One region of the Leclercia sp. AS011 genome, then DNA from elsewhere that is predicted to be linked to it. Evidence: predicted binding sites of a transcription regulator. Region 1 holds the regulator's gene; each other region holds the start of a gene.
The links. Region 1 encodes PurR, which represses purine synthesis genes. Its sites were predicted from a motif close to CANGCAAACGTTTGCNTG; they were not measured.
Positions count from the first base shown of each region.

Region 2: a site for PurR is predicted at 2,609-2,626, ahead of gcvT (glycine cleavage system aminomethyltransferase GcvT). Genes of this name have one in related genera too.
Region 3: a site for PurR is predicted at 6,260-6,277, ahead of WFO70_RS18195 (nucleobase:cation symporter-2 family protein). Genes of this name have one in related genera too.
Region 4: a site for PurR is predicted at 6,187-6,204, ahead of purM (phosphoribosylformylglycinamidine cyclo-ligase). Genes of this name have one in related genera too.

Region 1 covers NZ_JBBCMA010000001.1:1,496,335-1,504,322, forward strand. The annotation lists gene sodB (superoxide dismutase [Fe]) at 1-36, shown strand, start outside; gene WFO70_RS06990 (MFS transporter) at 72-1,238, opposite strand; gene cydH (cytochrome bd-I oxidase subunit CydH) at 1,403-1,492, opposite strand; gene purR (HTH-type transcriptional repressor PurR) at 1,788-2,813, shown strand; gene punR (DNA-binding transcriptional activator PunR) at 2,810-3,742, opposite strand; gene punC (purine nucleoside transporter PunC) at 3,858-5,054, shown strand; gene cfa (cyclopropane fatty acyl phospholipid synthase) at 5,335-6,483, shown strand; gene WFO70_RS07020 (riboflavin synthase subunit alpha) at 6,518-7,162, opposite strand; gene mdtK (MdtK family multidrug efflux MATE transporter) at 7,386-7,988, shown strand, end outside.
Region 2 covers NZ_JBBCMA010000003.1:39,916-47,903, reverse strand. The annotation lists gene gcvP (aminomethyl-transferring glycine dehydrogenase) at 1-915, opposite strand, end outside; gene gcvH (glycine cleavage system protein GcvH) at 1,043-1,432, opposite strand; gene gcvT (glycine cleavage system aminomethyltransferase GcvT) at 1,456-2,550, opposite strand; gene ubiI (FAD-dependent 2-octaprenylphenol hydroxylase) at 2,948-4,150, opposite strand; gene ubiH (2-octaprenyl-6-methoxyphenyl hydroxylase) at 4,163-5,341, opposite strand; gene pepP (Xaa-Pro aminopeptidase) at 5,338-6,651, opposite strand; gene WFO70_RS14785 (YecA/YgfB family protein) at 6,673-7,251, opposite strand; gene zapA (cell division protein ZapA) at 7,419-7,748, shown strand; RNA gene ssrS (6S RNA) at 7,790-7,973, shown strand.
Region 3 covers NZ_JBBCMA010000005.1:145,012-152,999, reverse strand. The annotation lists gene spoT (bifunctional GTP diphosphokinase/guanosine-3',5'-bis pyrophosphate 3'-pyrophosphohydrolase) at 12-2,126, shown strand; gene trmH (tRNA (guanosine(18)-2'-O)-methyltransferase TrmH) at 2,131-2,820, shown strand; gene recG (ATP-dependent DNA helicase RecG) at 2,823-4,901, shown strand; gene gltS (sodium/glutamate symporter) at 4,902-6,104, opposite strand; gene WFO70_RS18195 (nucleobase:cation symporter-2 family protein) at 6,329-7,720, shown strand; gene WFO70_RS18190 (AsmA family protein) at 7,840-7,988, shown strand, end outside.
Region 4 covers NZ_JBBCMA010000001.1:106,425-114,412, reverse strand. The annotation lists gene bepA (beta-barrel assembly-enhancing protease) at 1-1,100, shown strand, start outside; gene arsC (arsenate reductase (glutaredoxin)) at 1,111-1,470, shown strand; gene WFO70_RS00500 (DnaA inactivator Hda) at 1,506-2,207, opposite strand; gene uraA (uracil permease) at 2,303-3,592, opposite strand; gene upp (uracil phosphoribosyltransferase) at 3,680-4,306, opposite strand; gene WFO70_RS00485 (6-phospho-beta-glucosidase) at 4,557-5,987, opposite strand; gene purM (phosphoribosylformylglycinamidine cyclo-ligase) at 6,267-7,304, shown strand; gene purN (phosphoribosylglycinamide formyltransferase) at 7,301-7,942, shown strand.

The DNA.
Region 1 (7,988 bases):
AACTGGGAATTTGTGGCGAAGAACTTCGCCGCATAATGAAAACGCCGAAGGAATTTCCTTCGGCGTTATTTTTATTCGGTGGCGCAAACCGGCGCAGGCTGTTTTCGCCCGGAGGCAAAGACCAGAATAAGCCCCAGCGCCGCGATAATGGCGCCCATCACCGGTACAAAGCTGTAACCCATCCCGCTGGAAATCACTGCCCCACCGGCCGCCGCCCCCAGCGCATTCCCCAGGTTAAAGGCACCGATATTCACCGACGACGATAACCCCGGCGCATCGCTGGCCACGCGCATCACGCGCATCTGCAACGGCGGAACTACCGCGAAGGTCGCCATGCCCCACACCACCATCGCCACGGCCGCCCCCACTTCATTACGCGCCAGCCACGGAATAGCCAGCATAATGACGATCAGCAGCAGTAAAAAGCCTTTCAGGGTGCCGCTCACGGATTTGTCCGCCAGCTTGCCGCCCAGATAGTTGCCGATGGAAAAACCGACGCCAATCAGCACCAGCATGGCGGTGATAAAGGCCGGTGTCGCCTGGTTGATATCATGTAACACCGGGGCAATGTAGGTATAGAGGGTGAACATCGCGCCAGCGCCGAGAACCGTGGTCAACAGGGCAGAGAGCACCTGCGGACGCAGCAGCACCGCCAGCTCTTTGCGTACCTCCGGCTTTTCACCCGCCCCACCAGCCGGCAGGGAGAAGAACAGCGCAATCATCGACACCACGCCCAACAGTGCGGTGGCCAGGAAGGACATTCGCCAGCCAATTACTTCGCCCATCCAGGTTGCAGCCGGCACGCCGCCGATATTGGCGATGGTCAGGCCCATAAACATGGTGGCGACGGCGCTGGCCTGCTTGTGCTTCGGCACCACGCTGGCCGCCACTACCGACCCGAGGCCAAAGAAGGCGCCGTGGTTCAGGCTGGTCAGGATACGCGACAGCATCAGGGTGGTGTAATCCGGCGACAGCGCCGAGAGGACATTACCGACGGTAAAGATCGCCATCAGGAAGATCAGCGCATTGCGGCGTCCGCGATGGGACAGCAGCAGGGTCATCAGCGGCGCACCCACCATCACGCCGATGGCGTAGGCGCTGATCAGCATCCCTGCAGCGGGAATAGAGACATCCACGCCCCGGGCGATAACCGGCAACAGGCCCATCGGGGAAAATTCGGTCGTGCCGATACCAAAGGCACCAATGGCCAGGGCCAGCAGCGGAAAATTGATTCTCATACTTCAACTCCAGACACCGTGTCGTGAGGCGACACAGAACAATGAAGGCGAAAGCATGACATCAATCGCAAAAAATGAGAAGTTAACAATTTAGCAAAAGATTTTTGCAGGGTGCGTAACAATCAGCGGAAGGAACGAGGGAGAGCTGACCTCTCCCGCATCAATCAGTGCAGTGCCGCAGTCAGACCGCTGGCAACAATCAGGCTCAGAACAATAATAGTGGTAATCAACGAAAACTTAAGATCGGTACTCATCAATTTTTCTCCTTTTAATCACCCTACGAAGAGTGAGCTTGCTCATTTTTACACAGTTCAGGGTAAAAATCTTGCTGGATTTAGATTGATATCGGTTTTTGCTCTTCCCCTTTTGCCCAAGATAAGACAAAATTCCACGCTAAATTTATTAGCGTACCGGCCATTGACCCCCTCCTGACGTCCTGTGTCGTTTTCCCGGCGTACCGCAATTCAAATTGCGCAATTAGGGCGAGTGAAGGCAAACGTTTACCTTTTGGTTTTTCAGGAGCTTAGATATGGTCTGGAGTGACATCTGATGGCAACAATTAAAGACGTGGCGAAACGCGCAAACGTTTCCACTACAACCGTATCACATGTTATTAACAAAACCCGCTTTGTGGCGGAAGAGACCCGCAACAACGTCTGGGCGGCCATAAAAGAGCTGCACTACTCTCCCAGCGCCGTGGCCCGCAGTCTGAAGGTTAATCACACCAAATCTATCGGCCTGCTGGCGACCAGCAGCGAAGCGCCCTATTTTGCGGAAATTATTGAAGCGGTAGAGAAGAACTGCTTCCAGAAGGGCTACACCCTGATCCTCGGCAACGCCTGGAACAGCCTCGAAAAACAGCGGGCCTATCTGTCGATGATGGCGCAAAAGCGCGTCGACGGTCTGCTGGTGATGTGTTCCGAATACCCGGAACCCCTGCTGACGATGCTGGAAGAGTATCGCAATATTCCAATGGTGGTGATGGACTGGGGCGAAGCCAAAGCGGACTTTACCGACTCGGTGATCGATAACGCCTTTGAAGGCGGCTATATGGCCGGTCGCTATCTGATCGAACGCGGCCACCGTGAAATCGGCGTGATCCCGGGAGCGCTGGAGCGCAACACCGGCGCCGGACGCCTTGCAGGCTTTATGAAGGCGATGGAAGAAGCATTAATCACGGTGCCGGAAAACTGGATCGTGCAGGGCGACTTTGAGCCGGAGTCCGGCTACCGCGCGATGCAGCAGATCCTCTCCCAGAGCCCGCGCCCGACCGCCATCTTCTGCGGCGGGGATATTATGGCGATGGGTGCACTCTGTGCCGCCGACGAGATGGGCCTGCGCGTTCCGCAGGACGTGTCGCTGATCGGGTATGATAACGTGCGCAACGCCCGCTTCTTTACCCCGGCGCTGACCACCATCCACCAGCCGAAAGATTCGCTGGGGGAGACCGCCTTCAACATGCTGCTGGACCGTATCGTCAATAAGCGCGAGGAGTCTCAGTCCATTGAGGTCCATCCACGCCTGATTGAACGCCGCTCCGTTGCGGATGGTCCGTTCCGCGACTACCGCCGTTAATCCTCTCCGGGAGTCAGCCCCTCTGGCTCCCGCAGCCACTCCCTGTTCATCGTTTCACTGTCGCCAAGATAATCCAGCAGCCAGGCCAGAGCCGGTGACATATCGTTTTGTTGCCAGGTCAGGCAGCACGCCGCATCCGGGAAAGGGTTTTCCAGCGACAGCGCCACCCATTTGCCGCTGTCGATCCACGGACGGGCAAAGTGCACCGGCACCATTCCCACGCACAGTCCGGCCGAGAGGCAGGTGGCTGAGGATTCCCAGTCCGGGGTCACGATCCGCCGCTGGTTGTCCAGCAGCCAGGTGATGCGTTTGGGCAGCGAGCGGGAGGTATCTTCGCGCACCAGCGAGGGCCAGTTGCGCAGGGTATCATCGCTAAGCGGCCCTTCCATGGCGGCCAGCGGGTGATGGTTGGCGACCACGCAGCTCCAGCTCAGCGTCCCCATATCGCGAAACGCATAGCGTCCCCCGACCGGGATCGCCTGGGTGGCACCGATCGCCATCTCCACCCTGCCGTCCGCCAGCGCGTCCCAGACGCCGTTAAAGACCTCCTGGGACACCCGCAGTTCGACGTCGGAAAAGTGGCGGTAAAAATCGACAATCATCTGCCGGGTGCGCTCGGGGCGGACGATATTATCCACCGCGATGGAGATATGGCTGCGCCAGCCGTTGGCGATCTGCTGGCACTGCTCGCGGGTGATCTGCATTTTTTTGATAACAGACCGTCCCTCTTTAAGGAACCACGCCCCGGCGGGGGTCAACTCCACGTCGCGATGACGCCGCTCAAACAGCGGCACCGCCAGCCACTCCTCCAGCTGACGCACGGTGTAGCTGATGGCGGAGGGAACGCGATGCAGCTCCTGGGCTGCCCCGCTGAAGCTGCCGTTACGCGCCACGGCATCCACCACTTCAAGAGAATATTCTGACCACATTTTCTGCCTGCAAATTTTTTGAATGCAACCGCCAAATATTAGCGTTTCACAAGCGGGTTTGCACTCCCTACACTCACCGGCTACCCCTACCTGCGCCCAAACGGAGAATAGAACAATGACACCCGGGAAAGGATTTTTAGTCTGGCTCGGCGGCTTAAGCGTGCTGGGCTTCCTCGCCACCGATATGTACCTGCCTGCTTTTTCGATCATGCAGGAGGATCTGCAAACCCCGGCGGCGGCCATCAGCGCCAGCCTGAGCCTGTTCCTGGCGGGTTTTGCCTTTGCCCAGCTGCTGTGGGGCCCGATGTCCGACCGCTTTGGCCGTAAGCCGGTGCTGCTGGCCGGTTTAGCCATTTTTGCTCTTGGCTGCCTCGGCATGCTGTGGGTTCGCGATGCCACCTGGCTGCTGGTGCTGCGCTTTATTCAGGCGGTGGGGGTTTGCGCCGCGGCGGTAACCTGGCAGGCGCTGGTGACCGATTACTATCCGGCCTCACGCACGAACCGTATTTTTGCCACCATCATGCCGCTGGTCGGGCTCTCTCCGGCGTTGGCCCCGCTGCTGGGCAGCTGGATCCTCGCCCACTTCAGCTGGCAGGCGATTTTTGCGGTACTGTTTGCGATTACTCTGGTGCTGATGATCCCGGCCTTTAGCCTCAAACCGGCGGCGGCTAAAAAAGGCCAGTCTGAACAACGCGTGACTTTTGTATCGCTGCTGCGTTCGCGCACCTACCGCGGCAACGTGCTGATTTATGCCGCCTGCTCCGCGAGCTTCTTCGCCTGGCTGACCGGTTCGCCGTTTATTCTGAGCGACATGGGCTACAGCCCGGCGGCGATTGGCCTGAGCTACGTGCCGCAGACCATCGCCTTCCTCATCGGTGGCTATGGCTGCCGCGCCGCGCTGCAGAAATGGCAGGGTCACCAGATGCTGCCGTGGCTGCTGGGCCTGTTTGCCGTCAGCGTGATTGCCACCTGGGCGGTCGGGTTTATCACGGGTGTGGGCCTGGCCGCGCTGCTGATCCCCTTCTGCCTGATGGCGGTGGCGAACGGCGCGATCTACCCCATTGTCGTGGCGCAAGCGCTGCGTCCCTTCCCGCAGGCAACCGGCAGCGCCGCCGCCCTGCAGAACACGTTGCAGCTGGGTCTCTGCTTCCTGGCGAGCCTGCTGGTGTCCTGGCTGATTGCCACTCCGCTGCTGACCACCACCAGCGTGATGGTAGCGACCGTGGTGCTGGCGGCGCTGGGCTATCGGATGCAGTACGTCCCCGCGGGCCAGCAGGATGAGCGTCTGCACGCCGAATCATCCCGGGCCTGACGGAATTATTGATTAGCTTGCTAACAATATCCTGTTGAATCACCAGGATATCAGTCCTATACTGACTTGAGCGTTCTGATAAATACTAAAAATATTAAGTGTTAACGGGAGCCGGAGTGCTCCCGTTTTACCATGGATGGCCTTTCGGCAAGGGTCCTCTCCCTTCCTCTGTTCTACGTCGGATATTAGCCTCACGGGTTACACCGTGAAATTTCTCACTCTACATAAAGAGCGTCTACGCTATTTATGGATTCTGATCACATCAGGTGATGGAGAAGCTATGAGTTCATCGTGTATAGAAGAAGTCAGCATCCGGAATGATGACTGGTTCCGGATCGTTAATGAATTGCTGAGCCGCGCGGGTATTACCATCAACGGCCCGGCCTCCTCCGATTTACAAATTAAACACCCCGATTTTTTTAAACGCGTCCTGCAGCAGGGCTCGCTGGGTCTTGGCGAGAGCTATATGGACGGCTGGTGGGAGTGCGAGCGGCTGGATATCTTTTTCAATAACGTCCTGCGGGCGGGGCTGGAAAAGCAGTTGCCCAGCCACCTGAAGGATACGCTACGGATCGCCACCGCCCGCCTGTTCAACCTGCAAAGTAAAAAGCGCGCCTGGATCGTCGGCAAAGAGCATTACGATCTTGGTAACGATCTCTTCAGCCGCATGCTCGACCCCACCATGCAGTACTCCTGCGGTTACTGGAAAGAGGCAACCACCCTCGAACAGGCGCAGCAGGATAAACTCCGTCTGATCTGTGAAAAACTGCAGCTGAAACCCGGCATGCGGGTGCTCGATATCGGCTGCGGCTGGGGCGGGCTGGCGCATTTTATGGCGCATCATTATGGCGTCAGCGTGGTGGGCGTGACCATCTCAGCGGAGCAGCAACGCCTGGCCCAGGCGCGCTGTGCCGATCTGGATGTCACTATTCTGTTGCAGGATTATCGCGATCTGCGCGACCAGTTCGATCGCATCGTCTCTGTGGGGATGTTCGAACACGTCGGGCCGAAGAACTACCGCACCTATTTTGAGGTGGTGGATCGTAACCTGAAACCGGATGGTCTGTTTCTGCTGCACACCATCGGCTCTCAAAAAACCGATCATCGCGTCGACCCCTGGATCGATAAATACATCTTTCCGAATGGCTGTTTACCTTCAGTACGCCAGATCGCCAATGCCAGTGAACCCCATTTTGTCATGGAAGACTGGCATAACTTCGGCGCTGATTACGATACCACCCTGATGGCATGGCATGAACGTTTCCTCGCCGCCTGGCCGGAGATCGCAGACAACTATTCCGAACGATTTAAACGGATGTTCAGCTATTACCTGAATGCCTGTGCCGGGGCGTTTCGCGCCCGGGATATTCATCTGTGGCAGGTGGTGTTTAGCCGCGGCGTGGAGCACGGCCTGCGGGTGGCGCGCTAAACAAAACACCCCGGCAAGCCGGGGTGTTTTTTTATTACGCGTCGTTGAGCGTCTGTTGGATGGCGGCCGCCTCTTTAGCCGCCAGCACCCGCTCCACGGTATCGACCACCGCCTGAGTTTGCGGATCGATTTCAATATTGACCCGATGGCCCAGCTTTTTATTGCCAAGGGTGGTGCGCTGCAACGTCTCCGGGATCAGGTGTACACAGAAACGGGTTGGGGTCACTTCGCCCACCGTCAGGCTGATGCCGTCCACGCCAATAAATCCTTTATAAAGGATGTATTTCATTAACGACGGATCCTGAACTTTAAACCAGATCTGGCGGTTATTTTCCGAGGTCAGGATTTTAGAAATTTCAGCGGTAGTCATAATATGGCCCGACATTAAATGTCCGCCGATTTCATCGCTGAATTTCGCCGCGCGTTCCACGTTCACAATATCCCCTTCAGCCAGATCGCCCAGGTTAGTGATACGCAGCGTTTCCTTCATTAAATCGAAACTGATCAGGTTCCCGTTGATTTCGGTGACCGTCAGGCAGCACCCGTTGTGCGCAACCGATGCCCCGGTCTCCAGCCCATCGAGCATCTCATCCGGCAGGGCGACGACGTGGGTGCGGAAGTTGGGTTTTTCATCAATAGACACCAGTTTCGCGGTGCCCTGCACAATACCAGTAAACATGCTTACGACTCCTGTTTGTTCCTTCGGTGAAGACACCGTTTTATCGCACCACAATAACAGTTGAAAATAGAGGTTGCCAGTACCCCACCTTTTCTGGCGATTTTTTCACTAGATAATTAGCTTATCCCCGCTACAATAGCTGGAATTCCCCGCATCTTCTTTTTGCTGCTTTTTCGCAGCGGCTTTTTCTCTTTCAAATAACAACAATATCAAAGGTGTTCACGTGCAGAAGTACTTGATTGAAGCGCGTCAGTTATTAGCTCTGGCGATCCCGGTAATACTCGCGCAAATTGCCCAAACCTCGATGGGATTCGTCGATACCGTGATGGCGGGCGGCTACAGCGCCACCGACATGGCCGCGGTCGCCATCGGCACCTCTATCTGGCTGCCGGCGATTTTATTTGGTCACGGCCTGCTGCTGGCGTTAACCCCGACCATTGCGCAGCTCAACGGCTCCGGGCGTCGGGAGCGTATTGCCCATCAGATCCGCCAGGGGTTCTGGCTGGCCGGTTTCGTCTCGGTGCTGATCATGATCGTCCTGTGGAACGCGGGCTATATTATTCATGCCATGCGCAATATCGATCCGGCCCTGGCCGATAAGGCCGTGGGTTATTTACGCGCCCTGCTCTGGGGGACGCCAGGATATTTATTCTTCCAGGTGGCACGAAACCAGTGCGAAGGCCTGGCGAAGACCAAACCGGGCATGGTGATGGGGTTTATCGGGCTGTTAGTGAATATTCCGGTGAACTACGTCTTTATTTATGGCCATTTCGGCATGCCGGAACTGGGCGGCGTCGGCTGCGGCGTGGCGACGGCGGCGGTGTAC
Region 2 (7,988 bases), on a different contig from region 1:
CGATACGCCGATAATACGGCCTGGCATGGAGCGTTTGAATTCATCTTTCGCGGCGAAGAAGGCCGCGTGTGGGCCGCCGTAGCCCATCGGCACGCCGAAGCGCTGTGCAGAGCCGAAGACGATGTCTGCACCCTGTTTGCCTGGGGCAGTTAACAGCACCAGCGCCATAAAATCGGCCGCCACGCTGACCACGATTTTGCGTGCTTTCAGGTCGGTAATCAGAGTGCTGTAGTCATGTACTTCACCGGTAGTGCCCACCTGTTGCAGCAGCACGCCGAACACATCCTGGTGATCCAGCACTTTATCAGCGTCATCAACAATCACTTCAAAGCCAAAGGTCTCAGCACGAGTACGTACTACGTCGAGGGTTTGCGGGTGAACATCGGCGGCAACGAAGAAGCGGTTTGCGCCCTTCAGTTTGCTGACGCGTTTTGCCATCGCCATGGCTTCTGCGGCGGCAGTGGCTTCATCCAGCAGCGAAGCTGAGGCGATGTCCAGACCGGTCAGATCCAGGGTAACCTGCTGGAAGTTCAGCAGCGCTTCCAGACGGCCCTGAGACACTTCCGGCTGATACGGGGTGTACGCGGTGTACCAGCCCGGGTTTTCCAGCATGTTTCGCAGGATCACCGGCGGTAACTGCACGTTGGTATAGCCCATGCCAATGTAAGACTTAAAGCGCTTGTTCAGGCTGGCAATGCCTTTCAGTTCCGCCAGCGCGGCGTATTCAGTGGTCGATTCACCCACCTGCGGCGGGGTGGCGAGCTGAATATCCTTTGGCACGATCTGGCCGATCAGTGCGTCGAGCGAATCCGCGCCAACCGTCTTCAGCATCTCCTGCTGTTGTTGAGCATCCGGCCCAATGTGACGTTCAATGAAGGCGCCACGGTTTTCAAGCTGGCTTAAAGTCTGTGTCATGAGCGATGGTTCCTGAAACGTGCAGTGAATCGTAGTTGTCTGTAACTCTGTTGCCCGGTGGCGCTAACGCTTACCGGGCCTACGTTGTCCTGTAGGCCGGATCAGCGCAGCGCCATCCGGCACAACATTATTCGTCTTCCAGTAAGGCTTCGTACGCAGTCGCATCCAGCAGCGCGGCAACTTCCGCATCGTCGCTGGCTTTGATTTTGAAGATCCAGCCTTCGCCATACGGCTCGCTGTTCACCAGCTCCGGCGAATCGCTCAGCGCATCGTTCACGGCAACAATCTCTCCGCTTACCGGTGCGTAGATGTCAGAAGCCGCTTTTACCGACTCCGCCACGGCGCAGTCATCGCCCGCGCTGACGGTTGCGCCCACTTCAGGCAGGTCAACAAACACCATGTCGCCCAGCAGCTCTTGCGCGTGCTCGGTGATACCTACGGTGTAAGTGCCGTCGGCTTCTTTGCGCAGCCACTCGTGTTCTTTGCTGTATTTCAGTTCTGCTGGCACATTGCTCATTGAATTTCTCCTGATAAAAATAATTAGGCGACCGGCTTACCGGCGCGAACAAAAATCGGTTTGGTCACGCGGACCGGCATTTCGCGGTTGCGGATCTGCACCACGGCAGTCTCGCCAATGCCCGCCGGCACACGCGCCAGAGCAATACTGTAGCCCAGCGTCGGGGAGAAGGTGCCGCTGGTGATAATGCCTTCGCAGTGGTTGCCATTGGCATCGGTGAAACGCACCGGCAGCTCGCCGCGCAGCACGCCCTTCTCGGTCATCACCAGGCCAACCAGCTGTTCGGTGCCCTTCTCACGCTGCTGTTCCAGCACTTCACGACCGATAAAGTCGCGGTCAGCCGGTTCCCATGCAATGGTCCAGCCCATGTTGGCCGCCAGCGGAGAGACGCCTTCGTCCATCTCCTGGCCGTACAAATTCATCCCGGCTTCCAGACGCAGCGTATCGCGCGCGCCCAGACCGGCTGGCTTCACGCCCGCCTCCACCAGCGCACGCCAGAAATCGGTCGCTTTTTCGTTCGGCATCGCAATTTCATAGCCCGCTTCACCGGTGTAGCCGGTGGTGGCGATAAACAGATCGCCCGCCTGCACGCCAAAGAACGGCTTCATGCCGTCGGTGGCTTGACGCTGTTCGTCAGTGAACAGGGACGCGGCTTTCGCCTGCGCGTTCGGCCCCTGCACGGCGATCAGCGCCAGATCGTCACGCACGGTGATGTCGATGGCGTAAGGTTCGGCGTGTTGGGTGATCCAGGCGAGGTCTTTTTCACGGGTGGCGGAGTTAACAACGAGGCGGAAGAAATCTTCGGTGAAGTAATAAACAATCAGGTCGTCAATCACGCCGCCGGAGGCATTCAGCATGCCGGAATAGAGCGCTTTGCCCGGCTTCGTCAGTTTCGCCACGTCGTTTGCCAGCAGATAACGCAGAAACTCCCGGGTGCGGCTGCCATGCAGATCGACAATGGTCATATGCGAGACGTCGAACATACCGGCATCGGTGCGCACCGCGTGGTGCTCATCAATTTGCGAGCCGTAGTGCAGCGGCATCATCCAGCCGTGGAAGTCCACCATGCGGGCGCCGCATAACACGTGCTGTTCGTACAAAGGAGTCTGTTGAGCCATCTTTTCCTCGTTGAAAAATTCACCGTGAAACCCGGTGTCGGCCCCGTTAGCAGGCACCGACGCAAACGTTCTCTTTTACCTGAACTTACCACCGAAACCGGCGGTTAACCATAAGGTAAAATGGGCCATCACATTAGCTTATGACCAAAAAACGCGGGAAAGACTACAGAGTTATTGACTGGCAAAATGCGATTAAACCCGCATTAAATTACTATCCAGTCGACAGGATTGCGCATATGACGATATTTCGCGCGGAAAAACCACCAGAATTTCCGTAACATAAAAATAGTGAGATTACATTTTCTAATGCGAAAAAGAGCGTGAAATTAGATTATTTCAAACGAGGATATTTACCCGGCGCAGAGGCCGGGTAAACAAAGTGTGACGGGGATCGAGATTAACGTAGCCAGTCGGGAAGATCGTTAAGACCCATTGCCTGACGCAGGAGCTGTGGTTTGACGCCCGGGAGGGTATCAGCCAGTTTCAGGCCGAGATCGCGCAGCAGTTTTTTCGCCGGATTGGCACCGGCAAAGAGTTCACGGAACCCCTGCATGCCCGCCAGCATCATCGCCGCGCTGTGCTTACGGCTGCGCTCGTACCGGCGCAGGTAGAGATGCTGACCGATATCCTTGCCCTCACGGTGCAGGCGGCGCAGTTCGTTCACCAGCTCGGCGGCATCCATAAAGCCCAGGTTCACGCCCTGCCCGGCCAGCGGATGAATGGTGTGCGCCGCGTCGCCCACCAGCGCCAGACGGTGCGCCGCGAACTGGCGCGCATAGCGGCCGGTTAACGGGAACACCTGACGCTCGCTTTCGACGGCGCAGAGCCCCAGCCGGTTATCAAAGGCCACGCACAGGGCCTGATTAAACTCGTCGGTTGATGCCTCCTGCATCTGCTGCGCCTTCTCGGGCGAAAGCGACCAGACGATCGAGCAGAGATGCGGATCGCTGAGAGGCAGGAAGGCGAGGATGCCATCGTTGTGAAAAATCTGCCGGGCCACGGCCTGATGCGGCTCCGCGGTGCGGATGGTGGCGACCAGCGCATGATGGCGATAGTCCCAGTATGTCAGCGGAATGTCGGCTTTGTTACGCAGCCAGGAGTTTGCGCCATCGGCCCCCACCACCAGACGCGCGGTGAGCATGTCGCCGCTTTGCAGGGTGATAAAGGCGTCGTTTTCGCCCCATGCCACCTGCTGCAGCTGCGCGGGGGCAATCAGCGTCACGTCGCTGCACTGCTGCGCTTTTTGCCATAGCGCATGGTGGATCACCGCATTTTCGATGATATGACCAAGATGGCTGTAGCCCATGCTCTCATCATCAAAGGCGATATGCCCGAAGCTGTCTTTATCCCACACTTCCATCCCGTGATAGCAGCTGGCGCGCTGGGCAATAATATCTGACCAGACGCCGATGCGGGTCAGCAGCTTTTCGCTGGCGGCGTTAATCGCCGAGACCCGGAGTTCCGGCGGCGCATCGAGAGCGACAGGCTGAGGCTCTTTCTGCTCCAGCACCGCCACGCGCAGACCGCTGCCCTGCAGACCGCAGGCCAGCGCCAGTCCTACCATTCCGCCACCGACAATGGCAACATCAACATTCTGCACTTTGTTTACTCCTTAGCGAGCGACCCAACCGAGAGTCCTCTGCGCCAGCACATCACGTGCCGGAATGAATAATTCCATCGCCATCAGCCCGAGATTACGCCCTGCGACCAGCGGTGCCCAGCGATTGGCAAACAGATGCACCAGCCCATCGGTCACGCCGATGGTGGCCTCTTTATCTGCCTGACGTCGTCTCTGATACTGGCTCAGCACCGGATACGCGCCGCAATCCTGCTGTTGGGCAAAGGCCTGCGCCAGGGTTTCGGCAAGGCTCATCACATCGCGCAGCCCGAGGTTAAAACCCTGTCCGGCGATGGGGTGTAGCGTCTGCGCCGCATTGCCCACCAGCGCGACGCGATGGGAGATGGACTGTGACGCCGTGGTTAATGCCAGCGGATAGACCGAGCGTTTTCCGGCATGAGTGATGCGCCCAAGCCGCCAGCCAAAGGCCTTTTGCAGCTCGGTGCAGAAGCGTTCGTCAGACCAGGCCTGCACCTCATCCGCCTTGTCCAGCGGATGGCACCAGACCAGCGAGCTGCGCCCCTGCGACATGGGCAGCATGGCCAGCGGGCCGTGCTGGGTAAAACGTTCAAAGGCGCGGCCACGGTGCGGCTCGGCGGTAGCCACGTTGGCGATCACCGCCAACTGCTGGTACGGCTGCTGCTGCCACTGGATCCCACACTGCTGGCCGAGCGCCGAACGGGAGCCGTCGGCTGCCACCAGCAGTTGCCCTTCGAGCGTACTGCCGTCATCCAGCGTGACGCTGACCGAGGTTTCGCTGCGGGTGAAGTGCTCCACGCGCGCCGGGCAATGCAGCGTCACGCCGGGGGCGTCCTGCAACAGGCGGAACAGACGCAGACCCACGTCGTGCAGCTCAACCACCTGCCCCAGCGCATCAATACGATAATCCTGCGCCTCAAGGGTAACAAACCCGGCATGGCCCCGGTCGCTGACATGAACGGTTTCGATAGCGGTGGCGCAATCGGCAATCGCCTGCCAGATCCCGCTGCGGGCCAGCTGCTGGCAGGTGCCCTGCGCCAGGGCGATGGCACGGCCATCAAACCCCGGATGGCTGCTCGACTGCGGTGCCACGGCCTCAACCAGATGAACCGGCAGCTTGCCCTGGGTCAGGGAGGAGATCGCCAGCGCCAGGGTCGCCCCCGTCATGCCTCCGCCAACGATGATGATGCTCATGGGCGAGCCGCCGCCATCAGGGCTTCAATCTCGTCTGCGTTTTTCACCACCGAAGCGGTCAGGTTTTCGTTACCGGATTCAGTGATGAGGATGTCATCTTCAATACGAATGCCAATCCCGCGATATTCGGCGGGCACATCGGCATCCGGGGCGATGTAGAGCCCAGGCTCAACGGTCAGCACCATTCCCGGCTCCAGCACGCGGGAGCGTTCCGGACCATAGACGCCCACGTCGTGCACATCCAGCCCCAGCCAGTGGCTCAGGCCATGCATAAAGAAGGGACGGTGAGCGTTCTCGGCGATCAACTGATCGACGTCGCCCTTAAGGATCCCCAGCTCCACCAGCCCGCTAATCATAATCCGCACCACTTCGCCAGTGACTTCCTGAATGGAGGTGCCCGGGCGGAACAGCATCAGTGCGGTGTCCAGCGATTGCAGGACGATATCGTAGATGGCGCGTTGGGCCGGGGTGAATTTGCCGTTGACCGGGAAGGTGCGGGTGATATCTCCGGCATAGCCGTTAAATTCACATCCGGCATCGATCAGCACCAGATCGCCATCCCGCAGCTCAGACTCGTTTTCGGTGTAATGGAGAATGCAGCCGTTTTCCCCACCGCCGACGATGGTGTTATAGGCCGGATAGCGTGCGCCGTGGCGGGTGAATTCATGGTGAATTTCGCCTTCCAGCTGATATTCGAACATTCCCGGACGGCATTTTTGCATCGCCCGGGTATGGGCCAGGGCGCTGATCTCCCCCGCGCGACGCATTACATCCAGCTCTTCTTCTGACTTAAACAGACGCAGCTCGTGAACGGCAGGACGCCAGTCGGTCAGGGTTGCCGGCGCTTTCAGGTTTTGCCGGGAACCTTTGCGCAGCTTATCCAGCGCGGCAAAGACAATTTCATCCGCATACGCATATTCGCCCTGCGCGTGGTAGATCACGTCCAGGCCGTTGAGCAGTTGATAGAGTTGCTCGTTGATTTCGCTGAACGCCAGAGCGCGATCCACGCCCAGCTTCTCTGGCGCGGCCTTCTGGCCCAGACGGCGGCCAAACCAGATCTCGGCGGTGAGATCGCGAACGCGGTTAAACAGCACGCTGTGGTTGTGGGTATCGTGACTTTTAATCAGCACCAGCACCGACTCCGGCTCGTTGAAGCCGGTGAAGTACCAGAAATCACTGCTCTGGCGGTACGGATATTCGCTATCGTTGCTGCGCGTGGCTTCCGGTGCGGCAAAAATCAACGCGGCGCTGCCCGGCTGCATAGTGGCCAGCAGCGCCTGACGGCGGCGAAGATACTCTTGCTGAGTCATGACACCCTCCTGGAATTTTTATTAATGTAAGGTTGGTTTGCGCACTTCCGGCGCGGTCGGTTTGGTCCGGGTAAACGTATCGTGGCAGAGCAGCGACGCCACGCGCACGTACTCGATGATCTCCTCGAGAGACATCTCCAGCTCTTCCTGGTCTTCGTCTTCATCGTAGCCCAGCTGAGCGATGTTACGCAGATCGTCGATAGCTTCTCCCGCCTCGCCCGTCACTTTCTCCAGCTTAGGCTGCGTCACACCCAGGCCTAACAGGTAGTGGTTGACCCAACCGGCCAGCGCATCGGCGCGATCGAACACGCTGACGTCGTCCCCATCAGGCAGATAAAGCTGAAAAAGGAAGCCGTCATCTTCGAGCGCATCGCTGGTTGCGCCATGCATATTGCGCAACGCCTGGGCGAGATCGTGACCGAATGCCAGCCCTTCGTTCGTCAGGTCGTGAACCAGCGGCAGCCATGAGCTGTCGTTGTTTCCACCACACAGCATCCCGCTGATCAGACCGTGCATTTCAGCCGGGGTTAAACCCACGCCCTGCTGGTTCAGTAACTGGCTAACTTCGTTGTAACCAGGCATTTCGTTCTGTATAGACATGAGCATTCGTCATCAATGGGAGGAATATTCATGATATGCTACCACTTTGGACCCTGGTGAACCAGAATAGGGCTTGTTTCTACCCGCCAGGGTAGCTATAGTGTCGCCCCTTCGCAGCCCCCGGAAGCGGATGTGAAGGCAGCGCAGTCAAACAGCAGGAAGGTGGCATGTCTGCACAACCCGTCGATATCCAAATTTTTGGCCGTTCGCTGCGAGTGAATTGTCCGCCTGAACAAAGGGATGCTTTGAATCAGGCTGCGGATGATTTGAATCAGCGGTTGCAAGATTTAAAAGAACGCACTAGAGTCACAAATACTGAGCAGCTGGTCTTCATCGCCGCGTTGAACATCAGTTATGAACTGGCTCAGGAAAAAGCGAAGACCCGCGATTACGCGGCGAGCATGGAACAACGCATTAAAATGCTCCAGCAGACCATTGAACAGGCATTGCTTGATCAGGGTCGCATTACAGACAGACCGGGGCAAAACTTTGAATAACACTTCGTGGTCTACTATGGTAGAGTGACCCTGAAGGAAAAATTTCTCTGAGATGTTCGCATGCGGGCCAGTCCCCTGAGCCGATATTTCATACCACAAGAATGTGGCGCTCCATGGTTGGTGAGCATGCTCGGTTCGTCCGAGAAGCCTTAAAACTATGACGACACATTCACCTTGAACCAAGGGTTCAAGGGTTACAGCCTGCGGCGGCATCTCGGAGATTCCCTCACCTTTCTACCC
Region 3 (7,988 bases), on a different contig from region 1:
GCGGGTCGCCCTTGTATCTGTTTGAAAGCCTGAATCAACTGATTCAAACCTACCTGCCGGTAGACCAGATTAAGCGTCTCCAGCAGGCGTATCTCGTTGCACGTGACGCTCACGAGGGCCAGACACGTTCAAGCGGTGAACCCTATATCACGCACCCGGTAGCGGTGGCCTGTATTCTGGCCGAGATGAAACTCGACTATGAAACGCTGATGGCCGCCCTGCTGCATGACGTGATCGAAGATACCCCCGCCACCTACCAGGATATGGAACAGCTGTTTGGCAAAAGCGTTGCCGAGCTGGTGGAAGGGGTCTCTAAGCTTGATAAGCTGAATTTCCGCGACAAGAAAGAGGCGCAGGCCGAAAACTTCCGCAAAATGATCATGGCGATGGTGCAGGATATCCGCGTCATTCTGATCAAACTCGCTGACCGTACCCACAATATGCGCACCCTGGGCTCATTGCGCCCGGACAAACGTCGTCGCATTGCCCGTGAAACCCTCGAAATTTACAGCCCGCTGGCGCACCGTTTAGGTATTCATCACATTAAAACCGAGCTGGAAGAGCTGGGTTTTGAAGCCTTGTACCCGAACCGTTTCCGGGTGATCAAAGAGGTGGTGAAAGCCGCACGGGGTAACCGTAAAGAGATGATTCAGAAGATCCTTTCTGAAATCGAAGGGCGTTTGCAGGAAGCCGGTATTCCCTGCCGCGTCAGCGGTCGCGAAAAGCATTTGTACTCGATTTACCAGAAGATGGTGCTCAAGGAGCAGCGTTTTCACTCGATCATGGATATCTACGCGTTTCGCGTGATCGTCCACGACGCCGACACCTGCTACCGCGTACTTGGCCAGATGCACAGCCTGTACAAACCGCGTCCGGGTCGGATGAAAGACTATATCGCCATTCCGAAAGCGAACGGATATCAGTCTCTGCACACCTCGATGATTGGCCCGCACGGCGTGCCCGTTGAAGTGCAAATTCGTACCGAAGACATGGATCAGATGGCGGAGATGGGTGTTGCCGCGCACTGGGCTTATAAAGAGCACGGTGGCGAAAGCAGCACCACCGCACAAATCCGCGCCCAGCGCTGGATGCAGAGCCTGCTGGAGCTGCAACAGAGCGCCGGTAGCTCGTTTGAATTTATCGAGAGCGTTAAATCCGATCTCTTCCCGGATGAGATTTACGTTTTCACGCCAGAGGGGCGCATTGTCGAGCTGCCTGCTGGCGCAACTCCGGTCGACTTTGCTTACGCCGTGCATACCGATATCGGTCATGCCTGCGTGGGCGCGCGCGTCGATCGCCAGCCGTACCCGCTGTCACAGCCGTTGACCAGCGGCCAGACGGTGGAAATCATTACCGCACCTGGCGCCCGTCCGAACGCGGCGTGGCTCAACTTTGTGGTGAGCTCGAAAGCCCGCGCCAAGATCCGCCAGCTGCTGAAAAACCTCAAACGCGACGACTCCGTCAGCTTAGGCCGTCGTCTGCTCAACCACGCGTTGGGCGGTAGCCGTAAGCTGGCAGAGATCCCGAAAGAGAACGTGCAGCGTGAAATCGAGCGCATGAAGCTCGCCACGCTTGACGATCTGCTGGCGGAAATCGGTCTGGGTAACGCGATGAGCGTGGTGGTGGCGAAGAACCTGCAGCAGGGCGAAACCTCTGTGCCGCAGCCGTCATCAACCAGCCATGGCCATCTGCCGATCAAAGGCGCCGACGGCGTATTGATCACCTTTGCCAAATGCTGCCGACCGATCCCGGGCGACCCGATTATTGCCCACGTCAGCCCTGGTAAGGGCCTGGTTATCCATCACGAATCCTGTCGTAACATCCGTGGCTACCAGAAAGAGCCCGAGAAGTTTATGGCGGTTGAGTGGGATAAAGAGACCGAGCAGGAGTTCATCACCGAAATCAAGGTGGACATGTTCAACCACCAGGGTGCGCTGGCGAACCTGACCGCGGCAATCAACACGGCCTCTTCCAACATTCATAGCCTGAATACGGAAGAGAAAGATGGCCGTGTCTACAGCGCCTTTATTCGTCTGACCGCGCGGGACCGTGTGCATCTGGCGAACATCATGCGCAAAATTCGCGTGATGGCCGACGTGATCAAAGTCACCCGTAACCGAAACTAGCTTTATGAATTCAACACGTTATGCACGTATCTGTGAGATGCTCGCCAGGCGTCAGCCCGATCTGACGGTCTGCATGGAGCAGGTGCATAAACCGCATAACGTGGCTGCTATCGTCCGTACCGCCGACGCCGTCGGTGTGCATGAAGTGCACGCCGTCTGGAAGGGCACGCGGATGCGCCCGATGGCCTCTGCTGCCGCAGGCAGCAACAGCTGGGTGCAGGTTAAAGCCCACGATAATATTGCCGACGCTATTGCGCATCTGAAAGGGCGCGGCATGCAGATTCTGGCGACCCACCTTTCCGACAAAGCCGTCGACTTCCGCGAGATTGATTACACCCGCCCGACCTGCATTCTGATGGGTCAGGAGAAGACGGGGATCACCCAGGAAGCGTTAGATCTGGCGGATCAGGACATCATCATTCCGATGATCGGCATGGTGCAGTCCCTCAACGTCTCCGTGGCTTCCGCGCTCATTCTGTATGAAGCCCAGCGCCAGCGACAAAATGCCGGGATGTACAAACGCGAGAACAGCATGCTGCCGGAAGAGGAACAGCAGCGCCTGCTGTTTGAAGGCGGTTATCCGGTGCTGGCCAACGTGGCGAAGCAGAAAAGATTACCTTACCCCCACGTGAATATGCAGGGCGAAATTGAAGCCGATGCAACGTGGTGGGCCACCATGCAAGCGGCGAAGTAGTCATGCAAGGCCGCCTGCTGGATGCTGTGCCGCTCAATTCCCTGACGGGCGTTGGCGCGGCCCAGAGCAGCAAACTGGCAAAAATTGGCCTGCATACCGTGCAGGATCTCCTCCTGCACCTCCCCCTGCGTTACGAAGACCGCACCCAGCTCTATCAGATTGGCGACCTGCTGCCGGGCATTTATGCCACGGTGGAAGGGGAAGTTCTGAACAGCAACATCACCTTCGGCGGACGCCGGATGATGACCTGCCAGATCAGCGACGGCTCCGGCATTCTGACCATGCGCTTCTTTAACTTCAGCGCGGCGATGAAAAACAGCCTCGCTCACGGACGTCGGGTGCTGGCCTACGGCGAAGCCAAACGCGGGAAATACGGCGCGGAGATGATCCACCCGGAGTACCGCGTGCAGGGCGATCTCAGCACCCCGGAGATGCAGGAGACGCTCACCCCGGTCTACCCGACCACCGAAGGCATCAAGCAGGCGACGCTGCGCAAGCTGACCGATCAGGCGCTGGAGCTGCTCGACACCTGTGCCATTGCCGAACTGCTCCCACCCGAGCTGGCACAGGGAATGATGAGCCTGCCGGAGGCATTGCGCACCCTGCACCGCCCGCCGCCAACATTGCAGTTAAGCGATCTGGAGAGCGGGCAACATCCGGCGCAGCGCCGTCTGATTCTGGAAGAGCTGCTGGCGCATAACCTGAGCATGCTGGCGCTGCGCGCCGGTGCCCAGCGTTTTCACGCCCTGCCGCTCCCGGCCCAGGATGAATTAAAAGATAAGCTGCTGGCCTCACTGCCCTTTAAACCCACCGGAGCCCAGGCTCGGGTGACCGCCGAGATCGAGCGCGACCTGGCGCTGGACGTGCCAATGATGCGTCTGGTGCAGGGCGACGTCGGCTCCGGTAAAACGCTGGTGGCCGCGCTGGCTGCACTGCGCGCCATTGCCCACGGCAGACAGGTGGCCCTGATGGCGCCGACCGAACTGCTGGCCGAGCAGCACGCGAATAACTTCCGCAGCTGGTTTGCCCCGCTGGGGGTTGAAGTAGGCTGGCTGGCCGGAAAGCAAAAGGGCAAGGCGCGACAGGCGCAGCAGGACGCCATTGCCAGCGGGCAGGTGCAGATGATTGTCGGTACCCACGCCATCTTCCAGGAGCAGGTGCAGTTCCACGGCCTCGCGCTGGTGATCATTGATGAGCAGCACCGGTTTGGCGTGCATCAGCGCCTGGCGCTGTGGGAAAAAGGACTCCAGCAGGGGTACCATCCCCACCAGCTGATCATGACCGCCACCCCAATCCCGCGCACCCTGGCGATGACCGCCTACGCCGATCTCGACACCTCCACCATCGATGAACTGCCGCCGGGCCGTACGCCGGTGACGACCGTGGCGATTCCGGACACGCGCCGCAGCGACATCATCGATCGGGTGCGCAACGCCTGTCAGGAAGGGCGTCAGGCCTACTGGGTCTGTACCCTGATTGAAGAGTCGGATCTGCTGGAAGCCCAGGCGGCGGAAGCCACCTGGGAAGAGTTAAAGCTGGCCCTGCCGGAGCTGAACGTTGGCCTGGTCCATGGCCGGATGAAGCCTGCCGAGAAGCAGGCGGTGATGCAGGCCTTCAAGCAGGGCGATCTGCATCTGCTGATCGCCACCACGGTGATTGAAGTGGGGGTGGACGTGCCTAACGCCAGCCTGATGATCATCGAAAACCCGGAGCGTCTGGGCCTGGCGCAGCTCCACCAGCTGCGGGGTCGCGTCGGACGTGGCGCGGTGGCCTCGCACTGCGTATTGCTCTACAAAGCCCCGCTGTCGAAAACCGCCCAGAAGCGTCTGCAGGTGCTGCGCGACAGCAACGACGGCTTTGTGATTGCGCAACAGGATCTGGAGATCCGCGGCCCCGGCGAGCTGCTCGGCACCCGCCAGACCGGTAACGCCGAGTTTAAAGTGGCCGATTTGCTGCGCGATCAGGGGATGATCCCCGAAGTTCAGCGTCTGGCACGCCATATCCATGAACGCTACCCCGACCAGGCGGCAGCGTTAATCGAGCGCTGGATGCCCGAGACCGAGCGCTACTCCAACGCCTGATCAGCCAAACATCGGCAGCATCAGGTACAGCTTGATCACCAGCGCGTTAACGATATCAATAAAGAACGCCCCCACCATCGGCACCACCAGAAACGCCATGTGCGATGGCCCGAATCGTTCGGTGATCGCCTGCATATTGGCAATCGCCGTCGGGGTTGCCCCCAGACCAAACCCACAGTGACCCGCCGCCAGCACCGCTGCGTCGTAGTTTTTACCCATCATCCGCCAGGTCACGAACACCGCGTAGAACGCCATAAACAGGGTCTGTACCGCCAGAATGGCCAGCATCGGCAGCGCCAGCGAGGCCAGCTCCCACAGCTTGAGGCTCATCAGCGCCATCGCCAGGAACAGGGACAGGCAGACGTTGCCCAGCACCGATACCGCCCGTTCAAAGACGCGATAAAAGCCCATCAGCGCCAGGCCGTTGCTGAGGATCACCCCCACGAACAGCACGCAGACAAAGGTCGGTAGCTCAAAGGCAGACCCCGCCAGCAGTTGCGCAATGACCTTACCCACCGTCAGGCAGATGGCAATCAGCGCAATGGTTTCGATCAGCACCAGGGAGGTAATAATGCGCCCGACGTCCGGCTTCTCGAACGCCGACGGCACCGCTTCATCTTCCGGGCAGCCGTTCGGGGTGGCGGAGTGCTTCACCAGATAGCGCGCCACCGGGCCGCCGATCAGGCCTCCCAGCACCAGGCCAAAGGTGGCGCAGGCCATCGCCACTTCGGTGGCATTCTGGAAACCATAGCGCTCGATAAACAGCTTGCTCCACGCCGCCCCGGTCCCGTGTCCGCCGGAAAGCGTAATGGAGCCGGCCAGCAGGCCCATCAGTGGATCCAGCCCCAGCAGGGAGGCCATGCCGATACCGATGGCGTTCTGCATCACCAGCAGCCCGACCACCACAATCAAGAAGACGCCCAGCACTTTGCCACCGGCCCGCAGGCTGGCGAGATTGGCGTTCAGGCCGATGGTGGCGAAAAACGCCAGCATCAGCGGGTCTTTCAGGGACATATCAAAGTTGATTTCCCAGCCCATGCTTTTTTTCAGCACCAGCAGCGCAACGGCGGCCAGCAGCCCGCCCGCGACGGGCTCCGGGATGGTGTATTTTCTGAGAAGGGGGACACTGTGAACCAGTTTACGGCCAAGCAGTAAAACCAGCGTTGCCGCAACGAGGGTCGACAACGTATCGAGATGAATCATAGCGAGCTCCTTATATGGCACGTACTCCATCAACATGCGCGTTTTCCTGTGCCGTTTGCGCGACTTAAGCGCAATCGGGAGCAGGAGTGTAATGAACTTTGCCGTGGCGTGACAGAAAAGCCGCACTAAGCAGGGGGTTTTCTCTGCGATTTTTGCGAGCAATCGTTTGCTTTTCTCATCCACTCGGCTAAAATGCCCGCTTTTCTTCCTGGGGATCGCAGCAGATGTCCGTTAACGCCGTAGAACAGCAAGATGCGCAACCGATTGCGCAGCCGCATAACAGTGAACTGATTTACCGTCTTGAAGATCGCCCCCCGCTGGCGCAGACCTTGTTCGCCGCCTGTCAGCATCTGCTGGCAATGTTTGTGGCCGTCATCACCCCTGCCCTGCTGATCTGCCAGGCCCTCGGCTTACCGGCGCAGGACACCCAGCACATCATCAGCATGTCGCTGTTTGCCTCGGGCGTGGCCTCCATCATTCAGATTAAAGCCTGGGGTCCGGTAGGCTCCGGCCTGCTGTCGATTCAGGGCACCAGCTTTAACTTTGTCGCCCCGCTGATCATGGGCGGTACGGCGCTGAAAACCGGCGGCGCGGATGTGCCAACGATGATGGCGGCGCTGTTCGGCACCCTGATGCTGGCCAGCTGCACCGAGATGGTCATCTCCCGCGTCCTGCACCTGGCGCGCCGCATTATTACCCCGCTGGTCTCCGGCGTGGTGGTGATGATTATCGGCCTGTCGCTGATTCAGGTCGGTTTAACCTCCATTGGCGGCGGTTACGCGGCGATGGCCGACCATACCTTCGGTGCCCCGAAAAACCTGCTGCTGGCGGGCGTGGTGCTGGCAATTATTATTCTGCTCAACCGTCAGCGTAACCCGTACCTGCGCGTCGCCTCGCTGGTGATCGCCATGGCGGCAGGCTATCTGGCGGCCTGGGCGTTGGACATGCTGCCGCAGTCTGCCGCGTCGACCGACAGCCCGCTGATCGTGGTCCCGACCCCGCTCTACTACGGCCTGGGCATCGACTGGAACCTGCTTCTGCCGCTGATGCTGGTGTTTATGATCACCTCCCTGGAAACCATCGGGGATATCACCGCCACCTCTGACGTCTCTGAGCAGCCGGTCTCTGGCCCGCTGTACATGAAGCGCCTGAAGGGTGGCGTGCTGGCTAACGGCCTGAACTCCTTTGTCTCCGGCGTGTTTAACACCTTCCCGAACTCCTGCTTCGGCCAGAACAACGGCGTGATCCAACTGACCGGCGTCGCCAGCCGCTACGTGGGCTTTGTTGTGGCGCTGATGCTGATTGTGCTCGGCCTGTTCCCGGCGGTCAGTGGCTTTGTCCAGCACATTCCTGAGCCGGTTCTGGGCGGCGCAACGCTGGTGATGTTCGGCACTATCGCAGCATCGGGCGTGCGTATCGTCTCCCGCGAGCCGCTGAACCGCCGCGCCATTATGATTATCGCCCTGTCGCTGGCGGTGGGTCTGGGTGTGTCTCAGCAACCGATGATCCTGCAGTTTGCCCCGGACTGGGTGAAAAACCTGCTCTCTTCCGGCATCGCCGCGGGCGGGATCACTGCTATCGTCCTGAACCTGATTTTCCCGCCAGAAAAGAACTGATCCCCTTTCACGGCAGCAGGCAACTGCTGCCGTAACCCAGAATTCCGCCCTTCCAGCCTTGAGCAATGCGTATAAATCGTGCATAACTCCTTTATGTGCGTTTTACGTGATGGAAGACCATGAAATTTATTGGAAAGCTTCTCGTCGGTATTCTGGCCGTTCTGCTTATTGCGATCCTCGCGCTCTATATCCTCGTTCAGACCCGCTGGGGCGCGGCGCAGGTCAGCAGCTGGATCACGGTAAACACCGACTACGAACTCAATTTCGA
Region 4 (7,988 bases), 1.4 Mb from region 1:
GCTATGCCGATAACGAAAGCCAGCTGGCCTCGGTCATGGCGCACGAAATTTCCCACGTTACCCAGCGCCATCTGGCGCGGGCAATGGAAGATCAAAAGCGCAGCGCCCCGCTGACCTGGGTAGGGGCTCTGGGCTCCATTCTGCTGGCGATGGCCAGCCCGCAGGCGGGGATGGCAGCGCTGACCGGTACGCTGGCAGGTACGCGTCAGGGGATGATCAGCTTTACCCAGCAGAACGAACAGGAAGCCGACCGCATCGGGATTCAGGTCCTGCAACGCTCCGGGTTCGACCCGCAGGCTATGCCAGGCTTCCTCGAAAAACTGCTCGACCAGGCGCGTTACTCCTCGCGACCGCCGGAAATTCTGCTAACCCACCCGCTGCCGGAAAGCCGTCTTTCCGATGCCCGCAACCGCGCCAACCAGATGCGTCCGGTGGTGGTACAGTCCTCGGAAGATTTCTACATGGCGAAGGTCAGAACCCTCGGCATGTACAATTCCGGGCGCAACCAGTTGACCAACGATCTGCTGGACGCGCTGGCGAAAGGTAACGTGCGTGAACAGCGCGCGGCCCAGTATGGTCGGGCGTTACAGGCGATGGAGGCCAGCAACTATGACGAGGCCCGCAAAAATCTTCAGCCGCTGCTGACCGCAGAGTCTGGCAACGCCTGGTATCTCGATCTGGCTACCGACATCGATTTAGGCCAGAAAAAAGGCCAGGATGCGATCAACCGTCTGAAAGGTGCCCGGGAATTGCGCACCAATCCGGTTCTGCAACTTAACCTGGCGAATGCTTACTTACAGAGTGGACAGCCGCAGGAAGCCGCTCCCATTCTTAACCGCTACACCTTCAATAATAAAGATGACCCTAACGGCTGGGATCTGCTGGCCCAGGTGGAATCCGCGCTTGGTCATCGCGATCAGGAGCTGGCGGCTCGCGCCGAAGGCTATGCTCTGGCCGGACGCCTGGACCAGGCCATCTCCCTGCTGAGCAGCGCCAGCTCGCAGGTGAAACTCGGCAGCCTGCAACAGGCCCGTTACGATGCCCGCATCGATCAGCTGCGCCAGCTGCAGCAGCGCTACCGTCCGTATGAAAAGATGTAAAGGAGAAGAGATGTCTGACGCGGTTACGATCTACCACAACCCTCGCTGCTCAAAGAGCCGGGAAACCCTGACCCTGCTGAAAACCCACGGCATTGAGCCGCAGGTGGTGCTCTATCTGGATACCCCGCCGGATGCCGACACCCTTCGCACGCTGTTAAGCCAGCTGGGAATGACCAGCGCCAGAGCGTTAATGCGTCAGAAAGAGGAGCTTTACAAAGCGTTAGGGCTGGCTGACAGCGCGCTCAGTGAAGAGGCGTTAATTCAGGCGATGGTGGATAATCCGAAGCTGATCGAGCGCCCGATTGTGGTGGCAAACGGCAAAGCGCGTATTGGCCGTCCGCCTGAACAGGTGCTGGAGATTGTGAAGTAAGCAGATGATGGCCCGGTAGCCTGCACGCGCCGGGCCTACAGATTGAGAATATCTTTCACAAAGGGAATGGTGAGCTTGCGCTGGGCGGTGATGGACGCGCGATCCAGCTGATCGAGAGTCATAAACAGCGTGCGCATCTCGCGATCCAGCCGCTTCAACAGAAAACGCCCCACGTCTTCCGGCAGTTCAAACCCCCGCAACCGCGCCCGCAGCTGCAAAGCCTGGAGTTTATCTTCATCGGAGAGCGGCTGTAATTTGTAGATCTGCCCCCAGTCGAGACGCGAAGCCAGATCGGCCAGACCAAGATTCAGCTGACGCGGTGGGCGATCGCCGGTGATCAGCAGCCGGGTTTTCCCGGACTCCAGAATGCGGTTGTAGAGATCAAAAATCGCCATTTCCCACAGCTCATCCCCCGCCACGCATTCGATATTGTCGATGCAAACCAGCGACAGCTGTTCCATTCCGTCGAGCACTTCCGGCACAAACCAGGTGCGCTTATCCAGCGGCACATAGCCGACCGCATCCCCGCGCTGCGAGAGTTCGGCACAGGCCGCATGCAGCAGATGGCTGCGCCCCGCGCCTTCGCGTGACCAGATATAGATGTAACCGCTGTGCTCCTGGCGCAACACGTTTTGCAGTGCAGCCAGTAAAGAGGGGTTATCGCCCGGCCAGAAACTCGCGAAAGTTTCGTCGTCGGGAAGATAAAGTGGCAAAGAGAGCTGTGCCGGTGCGTTCAGAAATACCTCAACCAGGTCTAACTCGGAATCGGCCCAGAGTTTAACACGGAACACGCGGGGAGAGAACCGGGCGGATCGGCCGCCCGGTTGCAGGATCAATGGGAGACTTTTTCTGTCTCTTCAGCGTCCAGGACCACCTCTTCCGGGCGCAGAACGGAGATCAGTTTGAAGATCAGGGCCAGGCCGATGCCAACGATGGTCGCCAGCGCCATGCCTTTCAGCTCGGCCGCACCAATGTGAACTTTGGCTCCGCTGACGCCGATGATCAGGATAACGGAGGTCAGGATCAGGTTCTGCGCTTTGCTGTAATCCACTTTGGATTCGATCAGCACGCGGATACCGGATGCGCCGATTACCCCGTACAGCAGCAGCGAAACGCCGCCCATCACCGGTACCGGAATGATCTGGATCGCCGCCGCCAGCTTGCCGACGCAGGAGAGCAGAATGGCAATGATCGCCGCACCGCCAATAACCCAGGTGCTGTACACGCGGGTAATGGCCATCACGCCGATGTTTTCACCGTAGGTGGTGTTGGGCGTGGAGCCGAAGAAACCGGAGATGATGGTCGAGAAGCCGTTAGCAAACATCGAGCGGTGCAGGCCCGGGTCGCGGATCAGATCGCGCTTAACGATATTTGCCGTGACCACCAGGTGACCGACGTGCTCGGCAATCACCACCAGCGCGGCAGGCAGGATGGTAAAGATGGCAAACCACTCAAAGCGCGGGGTATAAAAGGTTGGCAGCGCAAACCAGTGGGCCTGGGCGATTGGGGTGGTATCGACCACGCCCATCGCGAAGGAGAGCGCATAGCCCGCCAGCACGCCAATCAGGATCGGGATAATCGCCATAAAGCCGCGGAACAGCACGGAGCCAAAGACCGTCACGCCCAGGGTCACCAGCGAGATGATAATGGTTTTGGTATCCGGTGACTGACCGTCGGCTGGCAGCAGGCCCGCCATGTTCGCCGCCACACCGGCTAACTCAAGACCGATGACGGCAACGATTGCGCCCATTGCCGCAGGCGGGAACATCACATCCAGCCAGCCGGTTCCCGCTTTCTTGACAATGAAGGCCACCAGGCAGAACAGCACGCCGCACATGATAAAACCGCCCAGCGCCACTTCGTAACCTAACGGCAGCAGCAGCAGTACCGGGGAGATAAAGGCAAAGCTGGAGCCCAGATAGGCCGGGATTTTTCCTTTACAGATAAAGAGGTACAGCAGCGTCCCGATTCCATTAAACAGCAGCACGGTGGCCGGGTTAATGTGGAACAGGATTGGCACCAGCACGGTTGCGCCAAACATCGCAAACAGGTGCTGCAAACTAAGCGGGATTGTCTGTAAAAGCGGCGGTCTTTCACTCACCCCGATAGCACGGCGCGTCATAGTCTTTTCCTCTGAGTATTATTGGTTGTGTGTGTTTTATTCAAAAAAAAGCCGACTATCAAAGTCGGCTTCTTTATCGTTATGCGATTACTTAGTACCAAAAATCTTATCGCCGGCATCGCCGAGGCCCGGGATAATGTACCCGTGCTCGTTCAGGCCCTGATCGACAGAGGCGGTGTACACCTCAACGTCCGGGTGCGCTTTTTCCAGCGCGGCAAGGCCTTCCGGCGCAGCAACCAGGACCAGCACCTTGATGCTGCTGCAACCCGCGTTTTTCAGCAGATCGATAGTGGCGATCATCGAACCACCGGTAGCCAGCATTGGGTCAACAACCAGCGCCATACGCTCGTCGATGTTGGAAACCAGCTTCTGGAAGTAGGGTACTGGCTCCAGCGTTTCTTCGTTACGGTAGATACCAACCACGCTGATACGCGCGCTCGGGACGTGCTCCAGCACGCCTTCCATCATGCCCAGACCGGCACGCAGGATTGGCACCACGGTAATTTTTTTGCCTTTGATCTGCTCAACCTGTACCGGGCCGTTCCAGCCTTCAATGGTGACAGTTTCAGTTTCAAGATCGGAGGTCGCTTCATAGGTCAGTAAGCTGCCAACTTCAGAAGCCAGTTCACGAAAGCGCTTAGTGCTGATGTCATGCTCACGCATCAGGCCCAGCTTGTGTTTAACGAGTGGGTGTTTCACTTCGACAATCTTCATTCTCTTTCTCCTTCGGGTGGCAGCCACAAAAAAAATCGCCGGATTATACCGCTTTTTTCGGATAGCGCCATACCCATCTTGCTTGACCGGGATCAACCAAAGTGAATAACAGGCCGTTACAGATTATAAAACAGACAAATAAAACTGGAGGGGAAGCGGCGGATTTTGTGCCCGGCGGCGCTGCGCTTGCACGGGCCTACGGGTGTTGTAGGCCGGGTAAGCGCAGCGCCACCCGGCAATTTCACAGAGGTTAAAGCGACTCGCCGTTGCTGGCGATCACTTGCTGATACCAGGCGAACGACTTCTTCTTACTGCGATTCAGCGTGCCGTTACCTTCGTTATCTTTATCAACGTAGATAAAGCCGTAGCGTTTTTTCATTTCGCCGGTGCCGGCTGAAACCAGATCGATACAGCCCCACGGGGTGTAGCCCATCAGATCCACGCCATCTTCCACCACCGCTTTCTTCATCTCGCGGATGTGGGCGCTGAGATAGTCGATGCGGTACTGGTCGTTTACCGTGCCGTCGCTCTCCAGCACGTCGATAGCGCCAAACCCGTTCTCGACGATAAACAGCGGCAGCTGATAGTGATCCCAGAACCAGTTCAGGGAGTAGCGCAGCCCCACCGGGTCAATCTGCCAGCCCCAGTCCGATTTCTGCACGTAGGGGTTGGAGACCAGGCTTTTGCTCTCGTCGTAATCCAGCTGCGGGTTATCCGCCGTCGACTTGGTGGCAAAAGACATGTAGTAGCTGAAGCCGATGTAATCCACGCAGCCCTGCTTCAGCGCCGCTTTATCCTCTTCGATGATATCCAGCTCAAAACCACGGCGGGCAAAGTAGTTGAGCAGATGCTGCGGATAAGCGCCGCGCACATGCACATCGGTGAACCAGTAGCGGCGGTGCATGGCGTTCATCGCCATCATCATGTCGTCCGGGGCGCAGGTCAGCGGGTAGATAGGACACATGGCGATCATGCAGCCAATGCGCAGGGACGGATTGATCTCACGGCCAGCTTTTACCGCCAGGGCGCTGGCCACCAGCTCGTAATGCGCCGCCTGGAACATCACCGGCTCGCGATCCTCGCCCGGCTGATAGTGCAGGCCGGAGTTGGTGAACGGGGCGAAATCTTCGTGGAAGTTGGCCTGGTTGTTGATCTCGTTGAAGGTCATCCAGTACTTCACTTTGTGCTGATAACGCTTAAACACCACGCTGGCAAAACGCACAAAGAAGTCGATCAGTTTGCGGTTACGCCAGCCGCCGTATTCGCTCACCAGGTGGTAGGGCATTTCGAAGTGCGAGAGGGTGATGACCGGCTCGATGCCGTGCTTCAGGCACTCATCAAACAGATCGTCGTAAAACTGCAAGCCTGCTTCGTTGGGCTGCTGTTCATCGCCTTTAGGGAAAATACGCGTCCAGGCAATCGAGGTGCGGAAGCATTTAAAGCCCATTTCCGCGAACAGCTGGATATCTTCTTTATACCGGTGATAGAAATCGATGGCTTCATGGTTGGGGTAGTTTTTGCCCGGCAGCACGCCGTCGGTGATTTCGCGCGGGACGCCGTGCGCGCCTGCGGTCATTACGTCTGCGACGCTCGGGCCCTTCCCGCCCTCCTGCCAGCCGCCTTCAAGTTGATGCGCCGCCACCGCGCCGCCCCACAGAAAACCCTCTTTGAATCCTGACATGCGATATCCCTCATTCAGCGTTAATTATCGGCAAAAAAGAGTACAGAAACCGGTTTCAGTGAAATGATGTGCATTCAGCGAAGGGGTTGCAAGAATAAGAATGTACCCGGTTTCATTTTCGTGAACGGGTTCATGTTTGTGCGCCGGGGGGTGATTTTTGCTGGATTTTCAGGGCCACTCTTTTCTGTTGCAGAATGGGCTCGCAAACGTTTGCCTAGACTGTTAGAATTGCGCCGATTTTTCTTACTATCGCAATGCAATCGCGTGGGGACTTGAGCCGTGACCAACAAAACTTCTCTCAGCTACAAAGATGCCGGTGTAGATATTGACGCAGGTAATGCGCTGGTTGACCGTATCAAAGGGGTAGTTAAAAAAACCCGCCGCCCGGAAGTGATGGGTGGACTGGGAGGATTCGGCGCCCTGTGCGCGCTGCCGCAAAAATACCGTGAACCGGTTCTGGTCTCGGGCACTGACGGCGTGGGCACCAAGCTGCGTCTGGCGATGGATCTGAAACGCCATGACACCATTGGTGTTGACCTGGTGGCCATGTGCGTTAACGACCTGGTGGTTCAGGGCGCTGAGCCGCTGTTCTTCCTCGACTACTACGCGACCGGCAAACTGGACGTGGACACCGCAGCCAGCGTCATCAGCGGTATCGCGGAAGGTTGTCTGCAGTCTGGCTGTGCGCTGGTCGGCGGTGAAACCGCTGAAATGCCGGGGATGTATCACGGCGAAGATTACGACGTCGCCGGCTTCTGCGTGGGCGTGGTCGAGAAATCCGAAATCATTGACGGCAGCAAAGTAACCGACGGCGACGTGCTGATTGCGCTGGGCTCCAGCGGCCCGCACTCCAACGGCTACTCCCTGGTGCGCAAAATTGTCGAAGTGAGCGGCTGCGACCCGCTGACCACCGAGCTGGAAGGCAAACCGCTGGCCGATCACCTGCTGGAACCAACCCGCATCTACGTGAAATCCATTCTGGAACTGATCGAGAAGGTGGACGTTCACGCTATCGCCCACCTGACCGGCGGCGGCTTCTGGGAAAACATTCCGCGCGTGCTGCCGGACAACACCCAGGCCGTAATCGACGAATCCTCCTGGCAGTGGCCGGCGGTGTTCAACTGGCTGCAGGATGCCGGTAACGTCAGCGATCACGAAATGTATCGCACCTTCAACTGCGGCGTGGGGATGCTGATTGCCCTGCCGGCCAGCGAAGTGGACAATGCTCTGGCGCTGCTGCAGGCCAAAGGTGAAAACGCGTGGAAAATCGGTATCATCAAAGCATCTGATTCCGAACAGCGTGTGGTCATTGAATGAAAAACATAGTGGTGCTCATTTCCGGCAACGGAAGTAATTTGCAGGCTATCATCGATGCCTGTAAACAGAAGAAAATCAACGGCACCCTCCGCGCAGTATTCAGTAACAAGGCCGACGCGTTCGGCCTTGAACGTGCCCGCGAGGCAGGCATTGCGGCGCATGCGCTTAGCGCTTCTCAGTTTGCCAGCCGCGAGGCCTTTGACCGCGAGCTGGTGCAGGAGATCGACGCCTACGCCCCGGACGTGGTGGTGCTGGCGGGCTATATGCGGATCCTCAGCCCGGCATTCGTGGCGCACTATGCCGGACGTCTGCTGAATATCCACCCTTCCCTGCTGCCAAAATATCCCGGCCTGAATACCCACCGTCAGGTGCTGGACAATGGCGACGAGGAGCACGGCACCTCGGTCCATTTTGTCACTGACGAACTGGACGGTGGCCCGGTGATCCTGCAGGCGAAAGTGCCGGTGTTTGAAGGCGACAGCGAAGAGGATGTCACCGCCCGGGTTCAGGCCCAGGAGCATGCCATCTACCCGCTGGTGGTGAGCTGGTTTGTTGATGGCCGCCTTGAAATGCGCGACGGTGCCGCCTGGCTGGACGGCACGCCGTTACCTCCGCAAGGACATGCGGCGGAAGAGTAATTCTTTGCCGGGTGGCGCTATCGCTTACCCGGCCTACCTGGCGCAG